Regions from separate parts of the Ensifer sp. EB106-03-01-XG145 genome, predicted to be linked through region 2. Evidence: predicted binding sites of a transcription regulator. Region 2 holds the regulator's gene; the other holds the start of a gene.
What was found. The regulator HrcA, encoded in region 2, represses chaperone genes, less so after heat shock. The targets are predictions, from matches to a motif close to GTTAGCACTCNCNNNNNGNGAGTGCTAAC.
Positions count from the first base shown of each region.

Region 1 (10,519 bases), on a different contig from region 2:
CAACAGCTTGACGATCTGCGTCGACTGCGCGGTGCCGCCGTATATTTCCTTGCCTTTGACGAAGATCTCATTGGTCAAGGCAGCCAGATTTAGCGGCACTCCAAGAATTCTGCCAAAGTCGATCGCAAACCCTAGATCCTTCACAGCAAGATCCATGGTGAAGCCCACGTCGTAGCTGCCGTTCAGGATGAGTTGGCCCTCCGTTTCATGGACGAAACTGTTTCCGGAACTCGCCTTTATGGCTCGCCATGCTTGAGCAAGGTCTAGGCCACCGCACTTCGCGAGCATCAGGGCTTCACCATCTGCTATGAGGTGGATGAATGCCAGCATGTTGGTGATTACCTTGATGACCGCTGCGTTACCTAAAGGACCCATGTAGAAAATCTGGTCCCCCATGGTCTGCAGCACTGGAAGAAATCGATCGAACACCTCCGCATCGCCGGCAGCCAACAGGGTAAGCTTTCCTTTTGCGGCAAGATGGACACCCCCTGTGACAGGAACTTCCAGAGTCGTGACACCTCTTTCCGAGGCCTTGCCTGCCAGCCGAAGGATTTCACTGCGACCGATTGTGGACATCTCGATCCAGGTCATGTCCGGTCCACAGAATTTGAGAAAGCCGTCAAGAACCGTCTCTGAAACCTGCGGAGACGGAAGGCACGTGAAGATAACATTTGATTGCTCGGCAAGCGCGATGAGTGAATCTGCCCACAAGGCACCGGCTTCGACCAACTGATCGGCTGTGCGGCGTTCTTTGTCGTGAACCGTCACCATGAGACCGGCGCGCAAAAGGCTTGCTGCCAGATGCGCGCCGAGGTTCCCAAGTCCTATGAAACCACAACGCATTGCCTGCCCTTTCCGATTTAAATGAGTTTGCTTTAGATGAACGAAGGGGCTTAGCACCGGCGAGCGTCGGCAGCCTACCGACGCAGAGAGTGCCATCGCCTTCCCTTCCTGACCACACTCTTGATGGCGCCCCCCGTATCTTCCGCCGACCTTCAAGAGCGGATCGGTCTCGGGCAAAGAATGGTGTTCAACTCGTCGATTGCGTAGGCATTCAACCCGTGCCTCCCGTAAACATGAGATTAGGATCCCGGCGTGCGGGTGCACGACGCTTGTGTCCGGTCTGAATGGCTCGGTACATAGACACACGCGGTCGGTCGATGCGTCAACTTGGTTTCCTTTCGGATCGTCCGCGACGGAGGTTCAACAACGTGTCTTGGTGCACGATGGTTCGAGTTTTCGGTTGTCTGGCCTGGTTGGCTCGGATGTTCCTGCCTGCAAGGACTGCCGTTTCATCAATCCGCTTGGCGCGAGTTTCGGGCGTTTTCGCATGCAGTATCCATTCCAAGATCGCACGCTTGGTCGACCGCGGGCATCCCTCAAAGTTTCGCGCTGCGTCCAATACGCCTGCCAATGCGATGGTCAGATCAGTTGGAACTTGAAGCGCTTCGACGGCGTCAAGGCAAGACCAGGAACCATCTTTGCGCGCCGCCTCTATCTTGGCCATGCCCGAAGATTGCATAAGCCCAGAGGCAATTAGGCGCTCAATGCGCTGCTTGTTGACCGCAGACCAGGCGCTTTTCGGCCTTCGGGGCGACAGCAGTCGCATCGACCGTTCTGCATCAAGTGAACGTGGCGTGCTGTCAACCCAGCCGAAACAAAGCGCCTCGTCCACAACCTCATCATATGAAAGATGCTTGGTCCCGGCAGCCTTTTTCCACGTGACAAGCCATACGCTGCTGGTTTGCGCGTGATGTGTTTCCAGCCACGCGCGAAGCTCTGCACGGCTTGCCACTTCAACACGATCGAGTTCGTTAGAAGCCATTTTTGGTCCTAGCGGGCAAGCGCCCAGCTTTATGCATTGCTGCAAATATCTGGCAGTGAAACTCGACCACAAATCCGTATCATCTCAAGCGATAGTCGGGGTAGTTCACGCGCCGCGACCCAACCATTCTAGGCACGCGAATGTTGACCACCGGCGCCAGGTTTGTTGCCGAGCGGTCCATCTGAAGCGATCGACATGCCCGCATCTTGGCAGGCATCAATGAAAGCCGCACGGGCGATGGCGACTGGCGTCATTCGGTTCAAAGCACGACGGCAAGTTTGAACCGCCCGATTGTGCTTGCTTCCTCGATAAACGGTCCAATTGCCTTCAAGGAAGTCAAGCACATCGTTGACGGAAGAAAATACTTGTTGCCTCCCATCCTTCATCTGAACGGTGACAGGCGTCATCCAAAGCAGTTCCGGGCTAAGCATGTTGTCCTCCTTTCGCGTTCGAGCAAGACGAAAAGGGCGTGCTGAGGTTGCTGCACTCAATGCCGACTTCAGCCGACGTCGGCGAGAAATGTAAGCTTAGGCTAGCGTCCGTCCCTGGCGCGAGCAAATGATGCCTCTCGGCGAAGGCGACGAAAAGGCCCCGTACGGTCTCCGGCTCGACTTCGTCACGCAATGCGGCGCGGCAAGCATTAGGAGCAATGGAATGCGCCGCCTCCCGCAATATCGGCGGCCATTCGATAAGGTGGCGGTAGGCATCCATTACAGAACGAATCTCGGCCGAGAAACCAAGGCCGACGAAAATGGAAACAGGCTTCTGGAGCAGATCGGGTTTCATCGCGCGCTCCTTTCCAACCGGGTGTGATACCATGGGCGCCATCGAAACGGCGCCCATATCCGATGTTTTCGTTTACGCGGCGCTCTGGGCTTCTATCCGCGGCGCGGCGTCCGGCCGTCCAAGAGCGGAACCGCTTTGAATGCTGACCTTGCGCGGTTTCAATCCCTCCGGAATCTCCCGGACGAGATCGATGGTCAGCAGACCATTGCTCAATCCCGCTCCACTCACCCTGACATGGTCGGCAAGCTCGAAACGATGTTCGAACGGGCGTCCGGCGATGCCTCGGTGCAGATAGGCTTCGGACGGAGAATCCTGCTTCTTGCCAATAACGGTGAGAAGATTGGTCTGAAACGTTAAGTCGAGGTCGCCTTCGGCGAAGCCGGCAACCGCAATCGAGATGCGGTAACTGTCGTCACCCGTCTTGACAATGTCATAGGGCGGCCAATCGCTGGTCGGACGGTCGCGCTGGGCGTTTTCCAGAAGGTTGAAGAGCCGGTCGAAGCCAACGCTCGATCGAAAGAGAGGCGTGTAGTCATAAGATGTTGCCATAGCCATATCCTCCTAAAAGCAACATGGGTATGGAGCGCCGAAAGACGGCGCTTCCAGCATTGCCAGCCCTGTTGTCAGCGGCTGGAGGACTATGATCTGGTATTTGAGAAATCCGGCTTCAAGTGCTGCCTTGGAGAATTTTCGCAAATCTCAGTGCAGCTTGAACTCACCTTCAATACGGCGCCATTCGTTCGGCCGGATCAGGCGCTGATGCGTATAGCGAACGGAATGCAGCGGACCGTCGAGATTGGCTTGCCAGAAATCGAGGAATTTCTGCATTTCAGGAAAGTCGGGAGCAAGATCGTAATCCTGCCAGACATAGGTCTGCAGAACGGATTCGAAATCGGGAATGCGGTAAAGGATATGCGCGGTGGTCAGTCCGTAGCCGTTTATTTGACGCTCGAAATCCGATGAATATCGCATGCTTCATCTCCGTTTCTCAACAAGCGCTAAGGTGGCGCAATTGTTCGCGGTCATCAACGGAATTCTAAACGTCAAGCAGTCCTTTGTTGTTCGTTTACAGCATGTTAGCAGCCGCGCGATGCGAGTGCTGATTTTTTTGGTTTCACCCCTTGAATTCGAAAAATCGCGAAACCAGATGATTTTGCGCAAGACGCTCATATGAGGTTTTGTACCCGTCCGGACTGGTCATCCGGTCCGGTGATGGGGGAACAACGTCACTACTGTTTGTCCATGGAGGAAAACATGTCTTTCCGACCGCTGCATGATCGTATTCTCGTCCGCCGGGTTGAATCGGAAGAGAAAACCAGGGGCGGGATCATCATTCCCGATACCGCAAAGGAGAAACCTCAGGAGGGTGAAGTCGTCGCCGTCGGCCCTGGCGCACGCAACGAAGCGGGCCAGATCCAGGCGCTCGATGTCAAGGCAGGCGACCGCATCCTGTTCGGCAAGTGGTCAGGGACCGAGATCAAGATCGACGGGGAAGATTTGCTGATCATGAAAGAGAGCGACGTCCTCGGTGTCCTCGAAGCCCAAGTCGAGCGCCAGCAGGCAGCCTGAGCCATCACACGATAAATCCACCAGTCAAATAGCTGCCTATTGAGGAGTTAAGGAAATGGCTGCGAAAGAAGTCAAGTTTCACACCGATGCCCGTGAACGCATGCTGCGTGGGGTCGATGTCCTTGCCAATGCCGTCAAGGTGACGCTCGGCCCAAAGGGGCGCAATGTCGTTATCGACAAGTCCTTTGGCGCCCCTCGCATCACCAAGGACGGCGTCTCGGTCGCCAAGGAAATCGAACTGGAAGACAAGTTCGAGAATATGGGCGCGCAGATGCTGCGCGAAGTCGCCTCCAGAACCAACGATCTCGCCGGTGACGGAACGACCACGGCCACCGTGCTGGCGCAGGCGATCGTCAAGGAAGGGGCTAAGGCGGTTGCTTCCGGCATGAATCCCATGGATCTCAAGCGCGGCATCGATCTCGCGGTTGACGCGATCGTGAAGGAGCTGAAGACCAACGCCCGCAAGATCTCCAACAACTCGGAGATCGCGCAAGTAGGCACCATCTCAGCCAACGGCGACGAGGAAATCGGGCGCTACCTGGCGGAGGCGATGCAGAAGGTCGGCAATGAAGGTGTCATCACCGTCGAGGAAGCCAAGACGGCGGAGACCGAACTCGAAGTCGTCGAAGGCATGCAGTTCGACCGCGGCTATCTCAGCCCGTATTTCGTGACGAATGCCGACAAGATGCGGACCGAATTCGACGATCCCTATATCCTGATCCACGAGAAGAAGCTTTCCAACCTTCAAGCCATGCTGCCAGTTCTTGAAGCGGTGGTGCAATCCAGCAAGCCACTGCTGATCATCGCTGAAGATGTCGAAGGCGAAGCACTTGCGACTCTCGTCGTCAACAAGCTGCGTGGCGGCCTGAAGATCGCAGCGGTCAAAGCTCCTGGATTCGGCGACCGGCGCAAGGCCATGCTTGAAGATATCGCCGTTCTCACCGGCGGCACGGTTGTCTCCGACGACGTCGGCATCAAGCTCGAGAATGTCACCCTCGACATGCTCGGCCGGGCGAAGAAAGTCACGATCGAGAAGGAGAACACAACGATCATCGACGGCGTTGGCGCCAAAGCTGATATTGACGGCCGTGTCTCGCAGATCCGCGCCCAGATCGAAGAAACCACGTCCGACTACGATCGCGAGAAGCTGCAGGAGCGCCTGGCCAAACTCGCCGGCGGCGTCGCCGTCATTCGCGTGGGCGGCTCAACCGAAGTTGAGGTGAAGGAAAAGAAAGACCGCGTCGACGATGCACTGCATGCCACCCGGGCGGCAGTGGAAGAAGGCATTCTTCCGGGTGGCGGTGTCGCGCTGCTAAGGGCGGTCAAGGTGCTTGACGATCTCCCTACGGCCAATCAAGACCAAAAGGTTGGGATCGAGATCGTGCGGCGGGCGGTCGAGGCACCGGTTCGGCAGATCGCTGAGAATGCTGGCGCAGAAGGCTCGATAATCGTCGGCAAGCTGCGCGAGAAGACGGACTTCTCCTTCGGGTGGAACGCTCAGACCGGAGAATACGGTGATCTTTACGCCCAGGGCGTGATCGACCCGGCCAAGGTAGTGCGCACAGCGCTCCAGGATGCGGCCTCCGTCGCTGGTCTCCTGGTGACGACCGAAGCCATGATCGCCGAGAAGCCGAAGAAGGACACGGCTCCGGCACTACCGGCCGGCGCAGGAATGGACTTTTAATACGGCCGTCTGGTCCGCCCCTCTGAGGGGCGGGCTGGATCCTTGAACTCAAGAGGCCGCGAAATCAAATCTTCGGCTGGCGCACTCCCGGCGCCATCGTTGTTGAAAACCAACGAGTTCAGTGAGGTAGAAATGCACACGAAGATGTTTGATCGACCAGTTTACCTGCGTGAAAGGAAGGATCTGGTCCTCGAAATCACAAACCTGGACGACGCGATCGATTTCCTCGAGGAGTGGTCCAAAGGAGATCGCGATATCATTCACGACGCAACCCTGAAGACCTGCTACCTAGCCCATGACGGCCACAAGCCCGTTCAGGTGGCACGAGACGCGCTTCGCTCCTTTGCGCGCAAGAAGGGCATCCTTGTGAAAGCTCCCGCGGTTGCGCCGTGGATGGTCAAGGCGAAGTCGGGCGGCGGTCGAATCTCCCTGTAAACGAACCGTCAACAGTGAGAGGCTGCACTCGCGGCCTCTCTCCCAGATCCCTACGCGCCCGCATCGGCGCAGTAAGCGGGACGCGCAAGCAGTGGCGGCAGAACGCATGCAGTTCCACTGCTTAGGGAACAAGCGCAGGATGCGCCCGTGGCGCCTTGTCCCCCGTGACATAAAGGCGGCGTGCCCGCCCCGACGGCGTTACGACTTATCCCTTTCTCAGCGGGAGCATCGTCACCACTTCCGCGTGCAATTCTAGGCAGATCTGACGATACTCATGTATCAAGTCCTCACACAAGGAACCGTTCCCGAGCGCCGCCCTACCGGAAGGTAAGGGCTACGAGCTCGAAGCTCCCAGTGCCGTGGGTCGGTTGGAGGTATCGGCCTACCGCTGGGAGCCCAATCAGATCGTCGTGAACCAGGGCGATGCGGTTAAGCTCGAGATCCTTGGTGTCAACGGCTCGCGGAGCATCCGGGCGTGATCGACGGCTACGATATTAGCTTCACCGTCAAGCGCGGCCAGCTCACTACCGTAACCTTCACTGCTGATAAGGCGGGTGTGTTTGAGTTTCGGTGTGGGACTCACCAGCCGTCGATGGTGGGCGAGTTGATCGTGCTGCCGGGCAGTTGAGCGGCGCGATCCCGATGACCCGAAGCCCGCCCGCCGCAGGCAGAACTAGCTGAGGACGAACATCGTGAAGGCCGCAGCCGCCATGCAGGTGGTGGCGAACCATCCCATCAAGCGCAGTCGAAACGACGCCACGAACTGACCCATCTCGTCTTTGCGGGAAACCACTATCATCATTGCGGCCATCAGCGGCACGGAGATCACGCCATTGAGGACAGCGCTCCAGAACAGCGCCCGTATGGGATCTAGGTCCGAATAGTCCACCGCGACGCCTATGAGGGTGGCGAGGCCGATCACAGTATAGAATCCAACCGCCTCCCTCGGTTTGTGCTCAAGCCCGATTGCCCAGCCGCGCGACTCGCATACGGCATAGGCCGCCGAGCCCGCCAGGACTGGCACAGCCAGCAGACCCGTGCCGATGATGCCCAGGCTGAACAGCGCGAACGCTAGATCGCCGGCAATCGGCCGGAGCGCCTCGGCGGCGTCGGCGGAGGTCTCAATCTCGGTCAGGCCATGCAAGGTGACGGCGGTCGTCAAGATGATGAAGAAGGCGACAAGGTTGGCGAAGGCCATGCCGATATATGTGTCCCAGCGGATGCGACTGAGCTGGACGGGCGCTTGTTCGGGATGGTCGATGAGCGGATCGGTCGTTGGGTCGGCCTCGTCGTCCTCCACCTCCTCCGACGCCTGCCAGAAGAGGAGATAGGGGCTGATGGTGGTGCCGAAGACCGCCACCACCATGGTCGCTGTCTCTCCCGTCAGGGCGAGTTGCGGCGTGACCGTCCGCAGGGCAACCTCGCCCCAGTCGATCTCTACAGTAAAGACGACGCCGACATAGGCGAAGAGCACCAAAGTCAGCCACTTCAGATACCGGACGTAGCGGTGATAGGGTACCAGCACCTGCAGGGTCAAGGAAACAACGGCGAACAACAGCGTGAAGAGGTGGTGCCCCCGTCCAAGCACCAGTTCCGCCGCAGCCCCCATGGCGGCGAGATCGGCGCCGATGTTGATGGTGTTTGCGATGAACAGCAGCGCCACGAGGCCTGTCACGGCCCAGTCGGGAAAGATCCGGCGCATGTTAGCGGCAAGCCCATGCCCGGTGACGCGTCCGATCCTGGCGCTGATCATCTGCATCGAGGACATCAGCGGGTAGAGGAAGAACATTATCCAGAGCATGTTGGCCCCGAACTGCGCGCCCGCTTGCGAGTAGGTGGCGATGCCGCTCGGATCATCGTCTGCCGCCCCGGTTATCAGTCCGGGCCCCGATCTCTCGAACAGCGCAGCACGGCGCATCCGGTGAACAACCGGCTTCGGCAAGATTCCCGGTTGGGCGTGATCACCATGGTCGGTATGCCAAGACTTGCCGCGCATTGAGGGAGCCTCCAGGCCGATTCGACTCGACAGATTTTCGGCCGTCCTACCGGCAAGTACAGTGCAGTTTCAACAACCCGTCCGCGCTGCGCGCAGTCGATGGATGATGTAAGACAGAAAGGCCCACCGCCTCGTCGGGAGACCGGAACCTTGGTGATCCTGAATCATTTAACGGTGTAAATTGGCATACGTATACCGCTCGCTGCCGTTGACGCGAACCGACAGCGATTGATCTGTCAATCGATGCGATGAGTTAGAGGGGAGATCGCAATGCGAGTAACGATCGTCTTGGTGATTGCCAGCACCATTGCACCGGTTCCGACGGTACAGGCACAGGACGTCCAGCAGGGAGGCCAGCTCGCGCTTGAGGTCTGTGCTGCGTGTCACGCCGTCCTCGCCGGTCAAGCTCAGTCGCCCATGGCGGAAGCGCCGAGTTTCGAGGCGGTTGCTGCGACACCGGGAATGACCGCAGCGGCGCTAAACGTTTGGCTCACGTCCCAGGACCATCCGACCATGCCGAACATAGTACTCTCGCAGGCCGATGTTCAGGATGTATCGGCTTATATTCTGAGCCTGGGGGAATAGAGACTTGCCCATTTGGCGGAAGCGATGACTGCGAAGCAGAAACGCCTCACCGTCGGCGACAGTAACGCTCTCCACATGTCTTTTCGCTTCCTTTGATTGTAAACAAGCAGTTGGCTCCGCCGATCGAGTACAGGATGTACCTTGCCAAGGTATCCGGGCCGCAGCTTTTCGCCGAACAGGAATCGCTTGCTGGCGCAGCGTCGCACGACCAGAGTGTCAGCCTCTTGCGAAGGAGACCCGAGTGTCAGGAGTGTGCGTTTGGTTCGACTGCGCATAGCCGGCCGTCGCCTGCGATTAGCCCGCGCCCTGCTAATCGCTGCCGCTGCCCGTTCGCTTTGGCACTCGGCCACTGCCACAATCCGCCTTATGCGGTGGCTTTACCGCCGGAGATTGATCGGTGAACACGGGACTGGGCATTTCTTCTGGGTTGCGAAGCGGTTGGAACGGTGCGCTGACTGGCTGGTGTCCTTGGAAAAAGGACGACCATAGACTCACTGAGGGTGACGAGGTTGCGAGCTGATATTGAGTCGGGAGCAATCGCGTCTCAGCCATCGCACAGACGGATACGGGTCGCGGTGGCCGCGGCACAAATCACCATGGCTCCACTGCCACTTTGCTCGCCTGGCCAAATCCCTGCCAACGGAGACGCTTCACTAACGATACAATTCCGGAGATACCGGTTCGAGAAAGCTCGGGTTCAGCCTCTCGCCGATCAGGCAATCGACCGGGGGCGTCGCAGCGGCTGGCCGGGGAGCCCAGGCAGCCGCGCGGCCGCTCACCTCGAGGAGCAGCTTCTGGTGGACGGCGGTCGCAAAGTCCTCCGCCTCGTGCACGGGAATCATGAAGGAGCCGGGGCCGCCGATGATGCATTCCGCATAATATTGGTCGAGCGGAACCACCGAACCGGAGGGCCGGATGAAGATCGCCAATCCGTTGATAACGATCCCGCGCTCCAGGGCATCAGAGCCGGCGGGTGCGACGGGCAGCCCGGTGTTGTTGTGCCCGTCGCCGGAAAGGTCGAGAATCAATGACAATGAATTTGCATGGATCGGGCTTGCACGCTCCGACGGGCGACGAGATGGCGACCCTCCAGAAAGCCTTTGGGCTTCATCAGCTTGCCGCGGAAGACGCGCTCAGTTCGCAACAGTTGGCGAAGGTGGATATCTACGGCGAGCAACTGTTCGTGAGCACCAAGACGGCACATCTCGAAGGCGACAGGATCGTCTATGGCCAGACGGCGCTGTTTGTCGGGCGGCATCACATCATCTAGGTCAGGCAGGGCTCGGCGCGTGCACACACCGAGCTGCGTGCGCAATTGGAGGCCTCACCCCTATTGTTGCAGAAGGGGCCGGATTACGTGCTGCATGCGATCATCGATTTCATCGTCGATGGCTATCTCCCGGTCGTGCAAGCGATCGAGGACAAGGTGCTGGCGATGGAAAAGCACATGCTAGTAGCGTTTCTCGAGCGCGAGGAAATCCGACGCATTTTTCGCCTGAGGCGGCAGGTCATCCTGTTCCAGCGCATTCTCCATCCGATGTCCGAGGTCGCGAGTAAGCTCGCAAACCTCGATTTGCCCTGCATCGACGACCACGCCAAGCCTTACTTCCGCGACGTCCTCGATCACGTGAGGCGCGTC
Region 1 is NZ_JBYTEC010000029.1:6,478-16,996, reverse strand. It holds gene AC3WWH_RS31495 (NAD(P)-dependent oxidoreductase) at 1-939, opposite strand, end outside; gene AC3WWH_RS31490 (YdeI/OmpD-associated family protein) at 1,166-1,825, opposite strand; gene AC3WWH_RS31485 (DUF982 domain-containing protein) at 1,954-2,256, opposite strand; gene AC3WWH_RS31480 (DUF982 domain-containing protein) at 2,249-2,611, opposite strand; gene AC3WWH_RS31475 (Hsp20 family protein) at 2,684-3,160, opposite strand; gene AC3WWH_RS31470 (usg protein) at 3,311-3,583, opposite strand; gene groES (co-chaperone GroES) at 3,866-4,180, shown strand; gene groL (chaperonin GroEL) at 4,236-5,864, shown strand; gene AC3WWH_RS31455 (DUF982 domain-containing protein) at 5,997-6,299, shown strand; gene AC3WWH_RS31450 (cupredoxin domain-containing protein) at 6,775-6,927, shown strand; gene AC3WWH_RS31445 (NRAMP family divalent metal transporter) at 6,973-8,295, opposite strand; gene AC3WWH_RS31440 (c-type cytochrome) at 8,566-8,880, shown strand; partial or broken gene AC3WWH_RS31435 (DUF1194 domain-containing protein) at 9,534-9,905, opposite strand; partial or broken gene AC3WWH_RS31430 (magnesium and cobalt transport protein CorA) at 9,907-10,519, shown strand, end outside.
Region 1: a site for HrcA is predicted at 3,687-3,715, ahead of groES (co-chaperone GroES). Genes of this name have one in related genera too.

Region 2 (10,519 bases):
AACCCAGTGAGCTTGCTTCATGACAGACACAGCCTGGATAGACCTCGCACTCGTTTCAGCCCGGCCGCAGGCAGTGGGCGCATTGCTGCGCTATTTCCGCAATCTCGATACGGCCGAGGAAGCGTTTCAGGAGGCCTGCATCCGGGCTTTGAAGACCTGGCCGAAAAGCGGCCCGCCGCGCGATCCTGCGGCGTGGCTGATCTTCGTCGGGCGCAACAGCGGCATCGACAAGGTCCGCCGTCAGTCCCGCGAAACGGCGCTGCCACCGGAGGAAATGCTCTCCGATCTCGAGGATCAGGAGAGCAATCTCGCCGACCGGCTGGATGGCTCGCAATATCGCGACGACATTCTTCGGCTGCTGTTCGTCTGCAGCAATCCGGCTCTGCCGGCAACCCAGCAGATCGCGCTGGCTCTGCGCATCGTCTCGGGCCTTTCGGTCAAGCAGATTGCCCGCGCCTTTCTCGTCAGCGAAGCGGCGATGGAACAGCGCATCACCCGCGCCAAGTCCCGCGTCGCGGCGGCCGGCCTTGCTTTCGAAACGCCCGATGTTGCCGATCGTGCCGACCGGCTCGCCGCCGTCGCAACGATGATCTATCTCGTCTTCAACGAAGGCTATTCGGCGATGAACGGCCCGGAAAGCGTCTCGGCCGATCTCTGCGAGGAGGCGATCCGGCTCGGGCGTCTGCTGCTGGAGCTTTTTCCCGCGGAACCGGAGATCATGGGGCTGACGGCGCTGATGATGATACAGCATTCCCGCGCGCGCGCCCGTTTCGATGCCGATGGCGCCGTCATCCTGCTCGAAGACCAGGATCGCGGATTGTGGAACCGCCCACTGATTGATGAGGCGCTGGCGCTGATCGACAGGGCGATGCGCCACCGCCAGCCCGGCGCCTATCAGATCCAGGCCGCGATCGCTGCCCTGCATGCGCGGGCGGAACGCCCTGAAGACACCGACTGGGCGCAGATCGACCTGCTGTACCAAGCGCTCGAACGGCTGCAGCCCTCGCCGGTGATTACCCTCAACCGGGCCGTTGCCGTCTCGAAGCGTGACGGTCCGGAGGCGGCACTCGCCATGATCGAGCCGCTGGCTGGCAAACTGTCTGGCTACTTCTATTTCCACGGCCTCAGCGGCCACCTCCTGAAGCAGCTCGGCAAGGTCCGCGAGGCACGCGTCGCTTTTGATCATGCCATCGCGCTTGCGACCAACGCCGCCGAATGCGCCTATATCCGCATGCAACTCGACAAGCTCGACGAGGAGCCGGGCGTCGAAGACGCCGTCGTCAAAAAAAGATGAAAAAGCCACGAGGCGGCTGTCGGGGCGGGCCGCCTTGCTTCGTCCTTGGACTGAAAACGAGATCCAAGGAGAAATCCCAGTGAATACCAGCCTTGCCATTTCCGCCCCGACTGCCAAATCCGTCATCCTCGGCCGCGTCCTCAGTGGCGTGCTCGTCGCCTTCCTGGTCTTCGATGCCGTCATCAAGCTCGTGCCGCTTCAGGTCGTTACCGAAACCATCTTGGCGCTTGGTTACTCCGCAGATCAAAACCTGGCGCGTCTGCTCGGGGTGCTCACGCTGCTCTGCACCGTGCTTTACGTGATCCCGCGGACCTCGATCCTCGGCGCCATTCTGCTGACCGGTTATCTCGGCGGCGCCATGGCGACGCATCTTCGGGCCGGCAGTCCACTCTTCAGCCATCTGTTCTTCGGTTTCTACCTGGGCGTCATCGCCTGGGGCGGCCTGTGGCTCCGAGATCCGCGGCTGCGCAGCCTGATCCCGTTCAAGAACTGAAAACTGCCTTCCAACCGAACAAGTGAAAGTCGATCATGACCAGGACTGTCGAAGATTACATTGCCGGCCTCTCTGGTAAGCCGGGCGAGGTGGCAAAACGTCTGCACGCAGCGCTCATTGCCGCAGGCGGGCTCACCGATATCGTGAAGTGGGGCCACCCCATCTACGAGGCCGGCGGCGCAGTCTGCCTCCTGAAGGGAGCAAAGGATCACGTGACCTTCGGCTTCTGGCGTGGGGCGGAGATGCTCGATCTCGATCCGCGCCTGGAAAAGGGCGGCGGCAAGGGTGACATGGCCTATATCCGCCTGCGCGCCACTGACGACGTCGACGACGCCCATGTGGCCCGCTTGGTCGCAAAGGGCATTGAACTCAACCGGCTGAAAGGCGATCCGATGAAGTAGCGGTTCGCGAAACAAACTTGCAGCGCGGCCGGTAAAACAGAGCGCCTTTATCGGCTGCGATGCAATATCTCTTCACGGGAACAGGCATTCACGCCAGATCCCGCGAGGCAAACATGATCCTCTACTATCAGACCCACTCCCCCTTCGCCCGCAAGGCGCTCGTCTTCGCCCACGAGGCCGGTCTCGCCGAACGGCTGAAGGTCATCCACCACGAGACCAGCCCGACTCGGCGCAACGACGAAGTCTATGCCGAAAACCCGCTTGGCAAGGTGCCGGTGCTGTTGCGCGAGGGGCAGGAACCGATCTTCGACAGCGACGTCATCTGCGCCTATCTCGACACGCTGCAGGATGGACGCAAGCTGATCCCGGAAAGCGGCGAACCGCGCTGGCGGGCGCTGCGCATGCAGTCTGTGGCGCAGGTCCTCGCCCAGACCGGCATCGGTCTTCGCTGGGAATGGGAGCGTCGGCCGGAGCACTTGCGTTTTCCGGAACTCGCCAAGGGGTATGAAGAGAAGATCGAGGAGACCTACGATTGGCTGGAGCGCACGCTGGAGCCCGAGGCGGCCGTTGATATCGGCCAGATCGCGCTGGCGACGGCGCTCTCCTGGATGGCATTTCGCAACCTGCCATCGTTCCGTAACCGCCCGACGCTGACACGCTGGTTTGACGTGTTCGAGGAGCGCGCCTCGATGCGGGCGACACCGCTCTCCGGTGAAACGTTCGATTGAGTCTGTAGCCGGCGAAGACCGCCTGCTGCCTCAGGGGCAAGCGAGGTCGGCCACCACGGCGTCGAGGATCAGCATGCCGGCCGGCGTGCAGCGCAGGCGCGAATTTCCGAGCCGCTCGATGAAGCCGTTGTCGATCAGGAACTGTTCGCGCTCCGGGTCCGGATCGCGGCCGGAAAGGCTCTGCCAGCGGGCAAGGTCGACGCCTTCCTTGAGGCGCAGGCCCATCAGCAGCAGTTCATCCGACTGCGCTTCGAGATCGAGCGCCTCGCGCTCGACCATGCCGTGGCCGTAGGTCTCGACGAGGCGCAGCCATTCCTCGGGCTTGCGTTCGGTGGCCGTGGCGATCTTGCCGCCGCCGATGCCGAGGCGGCCGTGGGCGCCGGGGCCAATACCCGCATAGTCGCCATAGCGCCAGTAGGTCAGGTTGTGCCGGCTTTCAGCACCCGGACGGGCGTGGTTGGAGACCTCGTAGGCCGGCATGCCGATCAACGCCGTGATCTCCTGCGTTGCCTCGTAGAGCACGGCCGATTGTTCGCCGTCCGGAACGATGAGCTTTCCGGCCTTGTGCAGGCCGTAGAAGGGCGTGCCCTCTTCGATTGTCAGCTGGTAGAGCGACAGGTGATCGACCGCGTAGGAGACGGCCTCCTTCAACTCGCGCTCCCACTCTTCGACCGTCTGGTTCGGGCGGGCGTAGATCAGGTCGAAGGACATGCGCGGGAAGATCTCGCGCGCCAGCCGGATCGCCTTCAGCGCGTCTTCGACATTGTGCAGCCGCCCCAGGAATTTGAGGTCGCGGTCGTTCAGCGCCTGGACGCCGAGCGAGACGCGGTTGACGCCAGCAGCACGATAGCCGTGGAAGCGCGTCGCCTCGACACTCGAAGGGTTGGCTTCCATGGTGATCTCGATGCCGTCGGGCACGTGCCAATGGCGAGCGATACCCTGGAGGATCGCGTCCACCGTCGAGGGCTCCATCAGCGACGGCGTGCCGCCGCCCATGAAGATGCTGGTGACGGTGCGCGGACCTGAGAGCTCACGCACCTCTTCCATCTCCTTCAGGAAAGCGGCAACGAAACGCGGCTGGTCCACGGGCTGGTGGCGCACATGGCTGTTGAAGTCGCAATAGGGGCATTTGGCCGCGCAGAACGGCCAGTGTACATAGACCCCGAAACCGGGGTCCATGCCGTCACCAATCGCCGATAGCGTGGCCGTCTGCATCGTTGCGTCTCTCATGGTCACTTTCAGTAGGGAGCGGGATGCGGGCGGGAAACCGCACACACTTTTCCTCATCCCGCTCAGATCAGGCTCCGAGGCAGGTCTCGGCAAAAATCTTGAAGGCGCGGGCGCGGTGCGACAGGGCCTGCGCATCGCCCGGCTTCCAACCGTGTTTCTCGTCGGCGCTCATTTCGCCGAAAGTGGTCTCGTAGCCCTTCGGCTGGAAGACCGGATCGTAGCCAAAACCCTGGCTGCCGCGCGGCGGCCAGACCACGAAGCCTTCGACCTCGCCACGGAAGAGCTCGACATGGCCGTCCGGCCAGGCAAGGCAGAGCACCGAGACGAAGCGGGCGGCGCGCTCGGAGGGCGTCGTTGCGCCCTTTTCCTGCAGTGCGTTTTCGACCTTCTCCATCGCCATGGCGAAATCACGGCTGCCGTCCTCGCGCTCGGCCCAGTTGGCGGTATAGACGCCGGGCGCACCGTCGAGTGCGTCGATTGAAAGACCGGAATCGTCCGAAAGCGCCGGCAGACCCGAGGCCTTGGCGGAGGCGAGCGCCTTGATGGTGGCGTTCTCCTCGAAGGTGGTGCCGGTTTCGTCGGGCTCGATGAAATTGAGGTCCGCCGCCGACTTCGCCTCGAAGCCGAGCGGGCCGATGAGATCGCGGATTTCGCGGATCTTGCCGGCATTGTGGCTGGCGACGATCAGCGTCTTGTTGTCGAGTTTGCGCATGGTATCTCGTTTCATATTCATTCGATGGACCAGAGGCCCGGCTCCGCACATTCAAGGCTGTTGCCGGCCGGATCGCGGAAGTAGAAGGATCGCGCCCCGTTCGGCCAGCGAAGATCGCTTTCGATCTTGATACCGGCCGCTACCAGTTTCGCTTTCCAGGCGTCGAGCGCCTCGGCGCGCACGCGAAAGCACATGTGTCCCCGGCCGGTCGTGCCATGCGGTGGCACCGGCAGGGTGGCGTCCGGCGCTGGCGGTTTCACCGTCTCGGCCGGATTGAAGATCAAAAGCACGCCTTGGCCGCAGCGGAAGAACACGTGCCGGTCTCCAGCGCGGGTGATCTTCTCAAGGCCGAGAACGCCGCCGTAGAAGGCCTCGGCGGCATCGAGATCGGTCGCGTAGAGCGCAGTCTCGAGTATGCCTTCCAGTGCCGGGGCCATCTTTTCTCCTGTGGTCAGCCTGCAATCGCCTGCTTCTGCAGCGCGACCAGTTCGGCAATGCCGTTCTTTGCCAAGCCCATCAGGCTTGCGAATTCCTCTTCCGAGAACGGCTTGCCTTCGGCCGTGCCCTGGATTTCAACGATGCCGCCGGAGCCGGTCATGACGAAGTTGGCGTCGGTCTCGGCGGCGGAATCTTCGAGGTAATCGAGGTCGATCACGGACTGGTTGGCGAAGATGCCGCAGGAGATGGCGGCGACATGGTCCTTCAGGACCTTCTCGACCTTGACCATGTTGCGCGCTTCCATCCACTTCAGGCAATCGTAGAGAGCGATCCAGGCACCGGTGATCGAGGCCGTGCGCGTGCCGCCATCGGCCTGAATAACGTCGCAGTCGATCGAGATCTGGCGCTCGCCGAGCGCCGGAAGGTCGACGACGGCGCGCAGCGACCGGCCGATCAGGCGCTGGATTTCCTGGGTGCGGCCGCTCTGCTTGCCGTTTGCCGCCTCACGCTTCATGCGCTCGCCGGTGGCGCGCGGCAGCATGCCGTATTCCGCCGTCACCCAACCCTTGCCGCCGTTGCGCAGCCAGGCCGGAACCTTTTCCTCAAGGCTGGCGGTGCACAGCACGTGCGTGTCGCCGAACCGCACCAGACAGGAGCCTTCCGCGTGCTTGGAAAAATTGCGCTCGAAAGAAACCTTGCGCATTTGGTCGGTTTTTCTGCCGGATGGCCGCATCGTCAACTCCTATCGTATCTCGTCAGCCTTCTAGAGCATGGCGCAGGCAAAGGGAACCGGTGGATAGCCGGGGGACCAGTCGATTTTTCCCTTTTGCCATCGGGCGGCAGGATCATTATATTCCGGGCACGGCAGGATGTGCCTGCGAGTGTGGAGTGACATGGTACTGCGCAATCCCGGAGCAAAGGAAATCGCAGCCGCGCTGGATGAGCGCTCGGGCGAAATTTTCCGTCGCATCGTGGAAACCTATCTGACGAGCGGCGAGCCGCTCGGCTCGCGCAATCTGTCGCGGCTCCTGCCGATGTCGCTCTCTCCCGCTTCCGTTCGCAATGTGATGAGCGATCTCGAAGATCTCGGTCTCATCTACTCGCCGCATGTCAGCGCTGGCCGTCTGCCCACCCAGACGGGGCTGCGCTTCTTCGTCGATGCCTTCATGCAGGTCGGCAATCTCTCGGTCGAGGACCGGGCGTCGATCGACCGTCAGGTGCGGCGCGATGATCATATGCAGCCGGTCGATGCGCTGCTGACCGAAGCCAGCCAGATGCTGTCAGGCATGTCACGCGGGGCCGGCCTCGTCATCACCGCCAAGGCCGATCCCGTACTGAAGCATGTCGAGTTCATTCGCCTGGCGCCGACCAAGGCGCTGGCCGTTCTCGTCGGCGAGCACGACCAGGTGGAAAACCGCATCATCGAACTACCCGCCGGGGTTACCAGCTCGCAGCTCACTGAAGCCGCGAATTTCCTTAACGCCCATCTTGCCGGCCAGACGATCGGCGAGGTGCGCACCCAGCTTGAAACGGTGAAGCAGACGGTGCGCGGCGAACTCGACGCGCTGTCGCAAGACCTCGTCGAGCGCGGTCTCGCCATCTGGTCGGGCAATGAAGGCGACGAGAAGCCGGCGCGGTTGATCGTGCGCGGGCGGGCCAATCTGCTCGAAGGACTGGAGGGGGCCGAAGATATCGATCGGCTGCGCATGCTCTTCGACGACCTCGAAAAGAAGGACAGCCTGATCGAGCTGCTCGATCTTGCCGAGAGCGGTCCGGGCGTCCGGATCTTCATCGGCTCGGAAAACAAGCTCTTCTCGCTCTCCGGCTCGTCGCTGATCGTCGCGCCCTATCGCGATGGCGAGGATCGCATCGTCGGCGCGGTCGGTGTCATCGGGCCGACGCGGCTCAACTACTCCCGCATCGTGCCGATGGTCGATTATACCGCGCAGCTGATGTCGAGGCTTTCCCGCTAAAGGCGGGCTTTTAGTCGCTGCATGTCTCCTTAGATCGACCTCGATTAAGGACAAAGACATGCAGCAAATCAAAGTGTTACAGCAACCTTTGCGCGTCTGATAAGTCGCGCGGCGCTGTAGGAGCGCGATTGAACCCTTGATTTTTCGGCCCCAAACCTCGATATCGGCTTCAAATCCAGTCACAGGGCATTTTTGCTGACACGCAGGCTCGCGCTTGCGGCGTGGAAATGCGAAGGACGATAGAGACGACACTGCGGAGAACGTCATGACCGACGATACGAACAAGCACGGACCCGAGGCCACCGACGAGGTATTCGATGCTGCGCCCGATGCTGCCGACGCCGCTGAAGCTGCGCCGGTTGCCGAGCCCGATCCGTTGGAGCTCGCCAGGGCCGAGAGCGCCGAGCTGCGTGACAAGTACCTTCGACTTGCCGCCGAGATGGACAACCTGCGCCGCCGGACCGAACGCGACGTGAAGGATGCGAAGTCCTATTCCGTCGCCGGCTTCGCCCGCGACATGCTCGCCGTTTCGGATAACCTGCGCCGCGCCCTCGATGCCATTCCGGCAGAGGCCAGGGAAGCAGGCGAGGCTGGCCTCACCGCCCTGATCGAGGGCGTGGAAATGACCGAGCGCTCGATGCTTTCAGCGCTTGAGCGCCACGGCGTCAAGAAGCTTGAGCCGGAAGGCCAGAAGTTCGACCCGAACTTCCATCAGGCAATGTTCGAGATTCCCAATGCGGACGTGCCGAACAACACCGTGTTGCAGGTCGTTCAAGCCGGCTACGTGATCGGTGACCGTGTTCTGCGTCCGGCCATGGTCGGCGTCTCCAAGGGCGGACCGAAGGTCGTGGCCGGCGAAAACGGTGACGCACCGACTGCCTGATCCAACTGATCAGAGTTTAAAGAAACGCCGCGCGAAGTTCGCGCGGCGTTTTTGTTTTGAGCGGCGTCAGCCGCAAACGCTATCCGAAAAGCTGGTGCAGGTGATCGTTGAGGAAGCGGCCCTCCGGATCGACCTTGGCCCTCAGCGCCCGGAAATCGCCTGCACGGGGATAGAGCGCCGTCACATCCTCGGCGCCGAGGAAATGCAGCTTGCCCCAATGCGGCCGTGAGCCGTACTGCCGCAGGATCGTATCGACATCCCTCAGGTAGTCCCAATAATCGGTTCCCGGCTCGCCCGAGACCGAGAGCGTGATCGAGTCCTGCTCGAAGAAGGGGCTGATCCAGCCGGTGTCTCCGGCGGTGAAACGGTACTCGATCGGATAGATGCAGGTCGGGTGCTTTTCCAGCATCAGCTTGCGCACCGCCTTCACCGCATCCTTGCCGTGGGCGACGGGCACCGCATATTCGAGTTCGTGGAAATTCGGCACGTATTCGATCGGATAGATCTCGGAGGAATATGCGATCTTCTCGAAGCGGCGCTCCGTCGGTGCTTCCTCGGTGATGTCGATCACCTTCATCTCGCAGACGTCGGAGGTGCTGTCTGTGGTCGAGACCGATGCGGTGTCCGGCAGGCAATAGCAATGCCGGCTCTCGGGCACTGGGCACCAGAAAAAGCCGAAGTGGCGGTGTTTGGCGGCCAGTTCGTCGTGCTGTTCGATCATTTCGTCGAAGGTGCAGCGCCAGAGCCTTTCATGCAGATTGTAGCTGTCCATCGCCTGCAGCGTGATCTCCGAGATCACACCAAGCATGCCGACCGATACCCGCGCCGCCTCGAGCAGATCCGGTGTCGTCTCGTCGACAACGAGAATGCTCCCATCCGGCTGCACCAGGCGCATGCCGACGATCTGCGAGGCCATGTTGCCGAGCTTGGCGCCGGTCCCATGCGTCCCGGTCGTCAGCGCGCCAGCCAACGCCTGGCTGTCGATGTCGCCCTGATTGATCAGCGACAGGCCGTTGGATTTCAGCACCTTGCCGAGCTGATTGATGGTGGTACCCGCCTTCACCGCGACGCGCTTGCGCGCGTAGTCGATGCCGACGACACCCTGCATGTTGGAGAGCGTCAGCTGCAGCCCGCTGGTCAGCGCCACCGGCGTGAAGGAATGGCCGGAGCCGGCGCAGCGCACGTTCAGCCCTTGCGACGTCGCCTCGCGCACCATTTCGGCAAGGGCTGCCTCGCTCTCCGGCGCGCCGCGATGGCGCACGATGCATGATTGGTTTCCGACCCAGTTGCGCCAGTGGCCACCTGCCTGAAGCATTTTCCCCTCCCTCAAACCGCAGTGAAGCAATTGTCGACGAACAGATGCGTGCCGTTGATGAAGCTCGCCTCATCGCTCGAAAGAAACAGCGCCGCGTTCGCCACCTCTTTCGGGTCGCACATGCGGCCCTGCTGCGCGGCGATGGCCGCCTCCGAAACGTCGACCCCGTATTTGCTGAGGCCGACGAGCTCGCGCTTGCCATGATCGGTGGCGATAAAGCCCGGGCAGACGGCATTGCAGCGGATGCCGCGGTCGCGGAACTCGACGGCGATGGCGCGGGCGAACATGTGGCAGGCGCCCTTGGTCGTGTCGTAGAGCACCTCCATCGGCGTTGCCGCCACGGCCGAGATCGACGAGGTGCAGACGATGCTGCCGCCGCCGGCGGAAAGCATGCCGGGCAAAACAGCCTTGGTCATCAGAAACATGCTGCGCACATTGACCGCCATCAGTCGGTCCCATTCGTCTTCCTCGACCTCGAGGAAGGGGCCGACGGCAAGAATGCCGGCGTGATTGAAGAGCACCGTGATGGCGCCGAAGGCCGCCTCCACCGCCTTGACGGCCGATGTCACTTCTGCGGATACCGAGACGTCGGCAGGGGCAAAAATCGCCTCGCCGCCATTGGCGCGGATCGATGCCGCGACCTCTTCGCCCTTGCTGCGCGGCAGGTCGACGATACCGACCTTGGCGCCTTCGCGCGCGAAAAGCTCCGCCGCCGCCAGGCCGCAGCCTCCCGCGCCACCGCTGATCAGCGCCACCTTGCCTGAAAGCCTGCCTGCCATTGCGCCCTCCTCATCGGCGTTCGCCGCAGTGTTCGCCAAGGGCGACCCGTTTCGCGACGACCTGTTGCTCTCCCGGGGGGAATTATTGTTGACGAAGCAGGGGCTGTCGATATCCCATGGGGGATACGAGGAGCGGGGGGATGAAACCGGAATGCTGGCAAGGGAGTCCGCTGATATTTCGGCGATGATCGGTCTGATCGGCACGCAGGATTTCGGCCAGGCGCTCGACCGGATGCTGCGGTCGGTCACCAGTTTCGACCTCTCCGTCGCCTT
Region 2 is NZ_JBYTEC010000001.1:314,358-324,876, forward strand. It holds gene AC3WWH_RS01590 (YciI family protein) at 1-23, shown strand, start outside; gene AC3WWH_RS01595 (RNA polymerase sigma factor) at 20-1,294, shown strand; gene AC3WWH_RS01600 (DoxX family protein) at 1,374-1,787, shown strand; gene AC3WWH_RS01605 (DUF1801 domain-containing protein) at 1,823-2,188, shown strand; gene AC3WWH_RS01610 (glutathione S-transferase family protein) at 2,302-2,916, shown strand; gene hemW (radical SAM family heme chaperone HemW) at 2,947-4,131, opposite strand; gene rdgB (RdgB/HAM1 family non-canonical purine NTP pyrophosphatase) at 4,214-4,858, opposite strand; gene AC3WWH_RS01625 (VOC family protein) at 4,876-5,295, opposite strand; gene rph (ribonuclease PH) at 5,310-6,029, opposite strand; gene hrcA (heat-inducible transcriptional repressor HrcA) at 6,190-7,269, shown strand; gene grpE (nucleotide exchange factor GrpE) at 7,535-8,152, shown strand; gene AC3WWH_RS01645 (D-arabinono-1,4-lactone oxidase) at 8,232-9,467, opposite strand; gene AC3WWH_RS01650 (SDR family NAD(P)-dependent oxidoreductase) at 9,479-10,246, opposite strand; gene AC3WWH_RS01655 (helix-turn-helix transcriptional regulator) at 10,398-10,519, shown strand, end outside.